DNA from 3 places in the Mesorhizobium sp. M1182 genome. Region 2 is predicted to be linked to each of the others. Evidence: predicted binding sites of a transcription regulator. Region 2 holds the regulator's gene; each other region holds the start of a gene.
What was found. The regulator PhoB, encoded in region 2, activates phosphate uptake and scavenging genes when phosphate is short. The targets are predictions, from matches to a motif close to TGTCATNNANCTGTCAT.
Positions count from the first base shown of each region.

Region 1: the regulator PhoB is predicted to act here: its motif matches at 1,632-1,648, upstream of phnC (phosphonate ABC transporter ATP-binding protein).
Region 3: the regulator PhoB is predicted to act here: its motif matches at 1,215-1,231, upstream of NKH33_RS11550 (esterase-like activity of phytase family protein).

Region 1 covers NZ_JAMYMD010000002.1:453,815-457,091, reverse strand. Annotated here, with positions in the region: gene phnD (phosphonate ABC transporter substrate-binding protein) at 1-605, opposite strand, end outside; gene phnC (phosphonate ABC transporter ATP-binding protein) at 696-1,562, opposite strand; gene NKH33_RS04735 (DUF1868 domain-containing protein) at 1,729-2,439, opposite strand; partial or broken gene NKH33_RS04730 (DapH/DapD/GlmU-related protein) at 2,991-3,277, opposite strand, start outside.
Region 2 covers NZ_JAMYMD010000003.1:154,422-157,698, reverse strand. Annotated here, with positions in the region: gene pstA (phosphate ABC transporter permease PstA) at 1-282, shown strand, start outside; gene pstB (phosphate ABC transporter ATP-binding protein PstB) at 279-1,082, shown strand; gene phoU (phosphate signaling complex protein PhoU) at 1,115-1,822, shown strand; gene phoB (phosphate regulon transcriptional regulator PhoB) at 1,839-2,528, shown strand; gene NKH33_RS05655 (ROK family protein) at 2,538-3,277, opposite strand, start outside.
Region 3 covers NZ_JAMYMD010000007.1:143,841-147,117, reverse strand. Annotated here, with positions in the region: gene NKH33_RS11550 (esterase-like activity of phytase family protein) at 1-1,113, opposite strand, end outside; gene NKH33_RS11545 (TIM barrel protein) at 1,362-2,351, shown strand; gene NKH33_RS11540 (sugar ABC transporter substrate-binding protein) at 2,393-3,277, shown strand, end outside.

The DNA.
Region 1 (3,277 bases), on a different contig from region 2:
CCGATGCCCGAGGAGTCGTCAATCGCAACATCGACCTTGCCGTCGCGAACCGCGAGAAGGTTGTTCTCGTGGCCGCCATTGAACTGGGTCGAGGCGAAGAAGGTTTCGTTCGAAGCGCCGGTGTCCTTCGGGATCTGGGTCAGCGGGATCAGGTAGCCGGAGGTCGAATCCGGGTCGGCATAGCCGAGCTTCTTGCCCTCGGCCGACTTGATGTCGGTGATGCCGGACGACTTCAGCGCCAGGCCGATCGAATAATAGCCGGTCGCGCCGTCGGTCTGCTGGGTGGTGAGGATCGGGGTCACGGCGTTCGGATCCTTGAGGTAGACGCTGGCATAGCCCGACGCGCCAAGCTCTGCGAAATCGAGCGTGCCGCCGAGCAGGCCCTGGATAACGCCGTCATAGTCGGCGGCCGGGAACAGCGAGACCTTCTCGAAGCCGAATTCGGACTTCAGGTGATCGGCGAGGCACTGAAAGTTGCGCAGCCGGTCCGCTTCGTTTTCACCGCCAAGGATGCCGATGCGGAATTCCTTGATATCCTGGGCGTGAGCGGCGCTTGCCGCGATGGCGAGCAATGAAACGGCGCCAAAAACCATCTTCCTGAACATTATCTCTCTCCTGTTGGTCTCGGCCTCGCGCCGGTAGCGTTCGAATTTTTTGACAGGTGCCTTTGACGCGGGCGGGCGATCAGGTCGTTCTCAATATCCCGGGAATGCGGGCTCGAGCGGTCCGGCGGATGCAGCGATTTTCTGTTTGATGGCGACACTGGTGGAGGTGATGGCCTCGGAGATTTCGCCGCCATTGCTGTCGGCGCCGTAGACCATGCGCACGGCCTCGCGGTTGAGGGCTTCAGGCGGGCCGTCGAAGACGACCTTGCCGGCGGCCATGCCGATGATGCGGTTGCAGTAGGTGCGGGCCGTATCCAGCGTATGCAGATTTGTGATGACGGTGATGCCCTCGCGCAAATTGATGTCCTGCAGCGAATCCATCACCACCTTGGCGTTGAGCGGATCGAGCGAGGCAATCGGCTCATCCGCCAGCAACACCTTCGGCTGCTGCATCATGGCGCGCGCAATCGCAACGCGCTGCTGCTGGCCGCCGGAAAGCGTGCCGGCCGGCTGCAGGGCGGTGCGGGCGATGTCGAGGCGCTCGAGGGCTGCAACCGCCTCGGCGCATTCACCGCGGGAGAACATGCTAAATAGGTTGGACACGGTCGAACGGTGATTGAGCCGGCCGAGCAGCACATTGGTCAGCACATCGAGGCGCGGCACCAGGTTGAACTGCTGGAAGATCATGGCGCAGTCGCGCTGCCAGCGTCGGAGCGGCGAGCCGCGCAGCCGGGAAATTTCGGCGCCGTCAAAAAAAATCGATCCTTGGCTCGGATCGATGAGGCGGTTGATCATGCGCAGAAGCGTCGATTTGCCGGCGCCGGAGCGACCGATGATGCCGACCATCTGACCGTGCGGAATCGAGATGTCGACATTGCTGACAGCGGTGTTCTTGCCGAACCGGCGGGTGACGCCGCGAATTTCGAGCGTTGCTGACATTTCTGGCGTTGCTGACATGGGTAAGTTCCAGTCCAGTCGCGGTTGAAGGTCTGTTAACCCTCGCTAGCGCAACGGCATGAACCTGCGGTGTCGGATTGATGTCAGTTTTGTTACTGCCCACAGGCGCGTTTGGCGCGAAGGCGAGTTGACCCAAACCGCTGCCGTCCGGGCGGCTTGGATGGGATCAGCCGAGGATCAGCAACTCCTCGAAATGCTCCATGTCCCTGAAGCGGCAAAAGGCAGGTGGCCGCAGCTCGATCACCGGAGCCTGGCGGGCAAACAGCGAGAGGCAATCGTCGAACAGATCTTGCCACTCGGACGCCCCTTCGTCCGCCAGACGCCGGATCTGGTAGGCGAACGTGATGTGGAAGACGTAAGTGTCGTGGTCGGGATGCCGGTATCCGAAAGGCGCCGACAAGGCATCGCGCCATGCGCGCAGGATATGCACGTCCTCATCGGTTGCGCCGGCAACGGTCAAGCCCGTCGGCACGACATCGACGACCTTGATCTTGAAGGCGCCGTAGCCTTCGAAGCCGTTCAGGCGTTCCTGATAGAGGCGGGTCATGTCGTCGATGCTGGTGTCGAGCGGCACATCCTCCGGCCAATAGGGAAGCCGGCGGCGGTATTCGATGATGCCCTGGAACAGCGTCATGTGCAGGCTGGAGACGGGCGTGAAGGCCAGCCCGTCGGCATCAGGCATGGCGCGCATGCGCTCACGCACGTCGATGATCACCGCTTCCGAAGCCGAGCCGTTGACGAGATGGCAGACGACCGTGTTGCCGGGCTCGTTGAGAAAATTACCAGAGGTGTCGTAGCGCCTGCCGAGATGCACCGGAGGGGTCGGGTTCGAGCCGGCAAAGAATCCGGCGAGCGAAGGTCTGACTGAAACAGGCATTGCGATCTCCAAAGGAAGGCCGCGTCCTGCCCCGACGATGTGTCAGGGACATGAAAACCGTGCCAAGAAGTAGAATATCAAAGGCATGATTCGCCAAGTGATGCTGCCGGGGTTTCCACATCATCAAGATTGAAATAAAGATTCAAACTCGTATCAAAGAGAGGCTTCCTAATTGCTACGTTGGCGCCAGTGGTTGCGACTGTATGCTGCAGGGGTAGTCGCTGCGATGAGTTTCACAGTGGCCCTGGTTTTGACGTCCATATATCGGGTTGGTAGCTTGAACCATCCAATATCTGGATACTTGTACAATTATGGAAATGGGCGTGACGCGGCCATTATTCTAATGATTCTCATTTTTTTAATCGTTCTAGTTACGATAAATTTTGCAAATAAAGTTGAGGAAAAAACCAAATCGCTTATAGATATTGGTTATGACAAAAAATTTATAGAACTTATCAGGTTAAATCAGACTGGTGTTGCTATTCTTATTACGTTAGGATTTCTTTCTATTATTTTGGACATTTGCCTGAGCGGCTGACTTATTCAGGGCGTCAACCCCCATGCTTCTCCAAAAACTGATTGGCCTCCAGCTCGCGGAAATCGTCGAGCGCGGCGCGCAGCCTTGCATGGTCCCAGTCCCACCAGGCGAGCGCCTGGTAGCGCTCCGCGGTGCGGCGGTCGAAGCGTTCGCGGATCGGCTTGGCCGGTACGCCGGCGACGACGGTGTAGGGCGCGACGTCCTTCGACACCACCGCGCCGGCACCGACCGCCGCGCCATGGCCGACGGTGACGCCGGGCAGGATGGTCGAGCCGTGGCCGAGCCAGGTGTCGTGGCCGA
Region 2 (3,277 bases):
CGCGCCGCATTGTCCGGCATCGTCACCGGCATATTGCTGGCGATAGCACGCATTTCCGGCGAGACGGCGCCGCTGCTCTTCACCGCGCTCAACAACCAGTTCTGGAGCAGCAATATCAACGCGCCGATGGCCAGCCTGCCGGTGACCATCTTCCAGTTCGCTCTCAGCCCTTACGAGGAATGGCAGCAACTGGCGTGGACCGGCGCACTCATAATCACCCTGACGGTTCTGGGCTTGAGCATCCTCGCCCGCAGCCTTACCGGACGCAGAGAGGACAGATGACACAGATGTTGTCCCCAGACATGACGATGACCGAAACGGTCACCGAGAAGACGAAGATCGAGGTCAAGAATCTCAACTTCTACTACGGCCAGAGCAAGGCGCTGAAGGACATCAGCCTGTCGCTGCCCGAGCGCAGCGTCACGGCCTTCATCGGCCCTTCGGGCTGCGGGAAATCGACGCTGCTGCGTGTGTTCAACCGCATCTATGAGCTCTACCCAAAACAGACGGCCGAGGGCCAGGTGCTGCTCGACGGCAAGAACATTCTCGACCGGTCGCAGGATCTCAACCTCCTCAGGACCAAGATCGGCATGGTGTTCCAGAAGCCGACGCCGTTCCCGATGTCGATCTACGAGAACATCGCCTTCGGCGTCAGGCTCTACGAGAACCTCGGCAAGTCCGAGATGGACGGCCGCGTCGAACAGGCGTTGAAGCGCGCCGCGCTGTGGAGCGAGGTCAAGGACAAGCTCAACGCCAGCGGCTTGAGCCTATCCGGCGGCCAGCAGCAGCGGCTCTGTATCGCCCGCACCGTGGCCGTGAAGCCGGAAGTCATTCTGCTCGACGAACCGGCTTCGGCCCTCGACCCGCTGTCGACTGCCAAGATCGAGGAACTGATCGACGAATTGCAAGCCGACTACACGATCGTCATCGTCACCCACAACATGCAGCAGGCGGCGCGCGTGTCGCGCCAGACGGCCTTCATGTATCTGGGTGAACTGGTCGAGTTCGACCGGACCGAGAAGATCTTCACGTCGCCCCGCGAGAAGCGCACGCAGGACTACATCACTGGCCGCTTCGGCTGAGCCGTTCCGATCATGCATATGAGGACAGGACCATGGGCGAACACACAGTCGCTTCTTTCGACGAGGATCTCGAGCAGATCAGCAAGCTGATCCGCGACATGGCCGACCTCGCCGGTTCGATGGTCGGCGGGGCGACCAAGGCGCTGTTGAATTCCGACAACGTGCTGGCGCAACGCGTCGTTTCCGACGACGCCATCATGGATGCGCGTCAACGCGAACTGGACGACCGCGCTATCACCCTGATCGCCAAACGCCAGCCGATGGCCCACGATCTTCGCCATGTGGTCGGAGCGATCCGCATGGCGGGCGACCTCGAACGCATCGGCGACCTTGCCAAGAATATCGCCAAGCGCGTGAGTGCGGTCGGCCTCAGCGCCACGCCGCGGGACCTGTCGCATTCCATCGACGCGATGGCGCAGCTGGTTCTCATCCAGGTGCAGGGTGTCATCGAGGAATATGCTGCAGGCGATGCGGCCGCGTTGGCCAAGCTTCGTGCCGCCGACGAGCGCATCGACGTTAAATACACGTCCGTGTTCCGCGAGCTGTTGACCTACATGATGGAAGATCCGCGCAACATCACCGCTTGCACGCACCTGCTGTTCTGCGCCAAGAATCTGGAGCGGATCGGCGACCATGTCACCAACATCGCCGAAAATGCGTATTATGTGCTGACCGGCGAGCAATTGCCGGTCAATCGTCCGAAGCAGGACGAAACGACAATGTCCGCACCGGTGACATGATGGGGGTGCCCAGCCGATGATCGCACCACGCATAATGGTGGTGGAGGACGAGGAGCCGTTGGGTGTGCTGCTCCGCTACAATCTCGAATCCGAAGGCTACCAGGTCGAGGTGGTGACACGCGGCGACGAAGCCGAGATCCGTTTGCAGGAGAATGTGCCCGACCTTTTGGTGCTCGACTGGATGATACCAGCGGTTTCCGGCATCGAGCTCTGTCGTCGGTTGCGGGTGCGCCCCGAAACCGAGCGGCTGCCGATCATCATGCTGACCGCGCGCGGCGAGGAGAGCGACCGGGTGCGCGGTCTTTCGACCGGCGCCGACGACTATCTGGTCAAGCCGTTTTCGACACCGGAATTCATGGCCAGGGTCAAGGCGCTGCTGCGGCGCGCCAAGCCGGAAGTGCTGTCCAGCGTGCTGAAGGTCGGCGACATCGTGCTCGATCGCGAATCGCACAGGGTCTATCGCAAGAAGAGCGAAATCAGGCTCGGGCCGACCGAATTCCGGCTGCTCGAGTTCATGATGCGGCATCCGGGCCGTGTCTTCTCGCGCAGCCAGTTACTCGATAATGTCTGGGGGGAGACAATCTACATCGACGAACGCACCGTCGACGTGCATGTCGGGCGGCTGCGCAAAGCCGTCAACAACGGCCGGATGCCGGATGTCATCCGCACCATCCGCGGCGCCGGCTATGCGATCAGGGAAGATTGACCCGCCTGGTCAGGCTACGTTCTTTCTGACGCTGGGCCTCATTTGCGCGCCCGGCGCGAAAATCTCCTGGTCGACGAAGCTTAACGCCCGCATCGCGCAGCCTTCGCGGATCAGAGGCAATTCGTTCGGCTCTGTATCGAAGGAGATCGAGCCTGAATGCTGGCCGCCGGCGGTCTGGGCGATTGCCTTCCGCAAGGCCGGCTCGATCAGATCGAAGGCGGCGGCACTGGCGCCGACCATCGCGACCGGTGCCGGATCGATCAGCGCGAACAGCGAGCCGAGACCGAAACCCAGCGCTTCGCCGGCCTTGCGGTAGGCCTCGCGTTCCGGCCCATCTTTCTCGCGCGCCCGGGCCGCCAGTGCGCGCATGTCGGCGTCGCTGACGTCGGCGACCGGTTCGCTGTCTTCGCTCATCTGCCTGGCGTTGCGCCAGATGGCGTAGTTCCCGGCATACGCCTCGATGCAGCCGCGCCGCCCGCAACGGCAGAGCGCGCCGCCCGGACGATGGATCATGTGGCCAAATTCGCCGCCCGAGGAATGCGTCCCGGTGAACAGTTCGCCCTTCAGCACCAGCCCCATGCCGATGCCATGCGAAAGCAGGATGGCGATGAAGTCGTCGCGATAGCGATCCGGATTGCGCCAGCGCAAAGCCACCGCCATCATGTTGCAGTCGTTCTCCACCGTTGCCGGGATGCCGAATTCGTCCTCCAGCATGTCGGCAAAGGCGATGTCGGTCTGCGGCGTGATCG
Region 3 (3,277 bases), on a different contig from region 2:
GGCGACATCGGTTGCCGCAGACACATCGACGACGCTGATCTCGCGGTGGAGCGAGGTGTCGCCCTTCAGCCCCTGGCCATTGCCGCTGTCGCGCGCCAGCATCAGGAAGGTCTTGTCCGACAGCGCCACGATTTCGCTCTGCGCGGCGATCTTGGTTTTGCCCTTGGCATCGGTGAACACCGGCAGCGGCACGACATATTCATGCGCGAGCTTGAGCTGGCCGGGATCCGAGGCATCGTAGACCAGCGCGCGCGTGTTCTGACGCGTCGAGGCGGAATCGCCGCCATCCTGCCTTGGGGCCGACTGCAGCACGGCAATCAGGAACTTCCCGTCCGGCGTCAGCGCCATGCCTTCGAGGCCCTGGTTGTTCTGACGGCCGGTTTCGGGATCCTTCGGATCCGGGTCTGCCGCGCCAAGTCCCGGATTGTTGGAAGCAAAGTTTGGCGTCTCGTGACGCATCGGGACAAGCGCCGCCGGCGGCTGCGTTGCCGACATCAGACGCCCATCGGCGGAGAAGCGGTAGATGTTCGGACCGTATTCGTCCGAGATGAACATCGTGCCGTCGGGCAGCCGTGCGATCGCTTCGTTATCGAGCGCGAGCTTGCCGTTGGCTTCGGGCAGGATCGGCATGTCGTCGGTCGCGGCACGCACGCCGTTGAGCGGATCGAGGCCGGTTGCGTCGGCGCCCTTGTCGTCGGTCAAAAGCATGGTGTCGGCAAGCGTCGCCGTGAGGCCCGATTGTTCCTGGCCGGTGGCCGGTGCCGCACCCGGCGCGATCGGCGCGAACTCGAGGGCGATCGTGTTGAGGCGCGGACGGTAATCGGTGGTGCCGACGACATTGTAGCCGCGATCCGGCAGCAGCCACAGCGAGCCCTTATAGCCATCGGCGCCATGCGTCCAGCCGGCAGCGTCGATCGACATACCCGAGCCCGAGCCAAACGTCTCGCCGAACTTGTCCTTCTGGCTGGCCGGGATGCGGCCGACACCGACCAGGCCCTTGTTGACGAAGCCGACGCCGCCGACGGTCGCGGCGTTTTCAGCCAAGGCCGGGGTCAAGGCGGTGAACATCGCCAGCGCGACGGCGAGGGACGCGGTTCGGTGCAGGTTTTTCATGGATATCCTCTTTTGAGACAAAGCTGCCGGGATATGAAAAAGCGCCGCGTGGCATCGAGGATGCCGCGAAAGCCTTCGGAGAAGCGATCTAGGACGCGAACATGATACTTGCGTGACAGTGCCGCGCTTGCTTGTCCCCCATGGTCGCAACTGGCCTGGGTATGGCGAATTCGTCGTCGCCGAGCGAGCAATTAGCAACTTTACAAATAATCGTTCTAATGTAAAGTTATGACAATGGAAGGTCCCCGATGACTGCCTATCGTTTCGCCACCCGCCTCAATTCCTTTGCCTCGCGGCCACAGTCCGAGTGGCCCGATCTTGTCGGCAAACCGTCCATGCTGCAAATGGCGGCACGTGCGGCGAAGGTTGCGGAGTTGACCGATCTCGACCTCAACTTCCCCGACCATGTCGATGAAAAGCCTGCGGAAATAGCGCGCAAACTCGGCGATATCGGGCTTTCCATCAATGGTTTCGCCATGCGCTACTATTCCAATCCGGCTTTCAAGCTCGGCGCCTTCACCAACCCGGATCCTGCCATTCGCCGCGAAGCCATCGACCTGACCAAGGCCGGCATCGACGCCACCCGCGAGGCGGGCGCCAGCCTGATGACCTTGTGGCTCGGGCAGGATGGCTTCGACTATGCCTTCCAGGTGGACTACGCAGCGCTCTGGCAACACGAAATCGATGGCATTCGTGAAGTTGCGGCGCATGATCCGGGCTGCCAAATCAGCCTTGAATACAAACCCAACGAGCCGCGCTCCTACAGCCTGATGCCAGATGCGGCGACTACATTGCTGGCGATCCGCGAGATCGGCCTGCCAAATCTCGGCGTGACGCTCGATTTCGCCCATGTGCTCTATGCCGACGAGCAGCCGGCCTTTGCCGCAGCACTCGTGGCGCGACACAGCAAGCTGCTCGGCGTGCATCTCAACGACGGCTACGCCAAGCGCGACGACGGCCTGATGGTCGGGGCCGTGCATACGCTGCAGACGATCGAGCTGCTCAGGCAGATCCGTCGAGACGGCTATGCCGGCGCCATCTACTTCGACACGTTCCCCGACATGACCGGGCTCGACCCGGTCCACGAATGCGAAGTCAACATCGCGACTGTCAAGCGCATGCTGCGCTTCGTCGATCGGCTGGAAAAGGACAATCGCCTGTCCACTGCCGTCGACCGTCAGGACGCGGTCGCCTCGCAGGCCATCATCCAGGAAGCCATGCTCGGGCCGGACAGCTGAGGCCGGCGGCATAGACCGTTTTTCAACAAGGGAGGAAGATCATGAAATTTCTACTTGCCACCGCTGCCGCTGCCCTGATGGCGCTGTCCATCGGCTCGGCTTTTTCCGCGGACCTCGCGCCGCTCAATTCCGACACCGAGAAGGATCGCATCGACTGGTCGCAGCTCGAGGCCAAGTTCGGGGCCTTCCCCAAGCTGCCCGAGGGCACCAAGGCGGGTGCGGTCTCCAAGACGCTGACCAACGAATACTGGCGCTCGCTGGGAGAGGGCTACAAGTCGTTCGGCGACCGCACCGGCGTGCCCGTGGTCTACCAGGCGGCGCAGAGCGAGGGCGACCAGCTCGGCCAGCTCACCATCGCCGAAGGCCTGGTCACGCAAGGCTACAACGTGCTGCTCGTTTCGCCGCAGACCGACTCCAACCTGCAGCCGATCATGGAACAGGCCAAGGCAGCCAATGTGCCGGTGGTCAACGTTAACGACGCGGTCATCCCGCAGGCTGAGCACTATGTCGGCAATGTCCAGCGCGACAACGGCGTGCGCGTCGCCAAATGGTTCATCAAGAACCGGCCGGACGGCGGCAAGGTCGCCATCGTCGAAGGCCAGGCCGGCGTCTACGCCGCCGTCCAGCGCACCGACGGTTTCAAGACAACGATCACCGAGGCCGGCAAGTTCGACGTCGTCGCCAGCGTCCCCGGTAACTGGGATCGCCAGACCTCCTACGACGCGGCCACCAACATCCTGCAGCAGCACCCCGACCTGATCGGCTTCTATGCCAACAATGACGGCATGGCGCTGGGCATCGTCGAGGCGGTCAAGGCTGCCGGGCTGCAGGACAAGGTTGCGGTCTTCGGCACCGACGGCATCTCCGACGCCTATGCCTCGATCCGCGCCGGCGAGCTGACCGGCACCGTCGATTCGTTCCCGGTG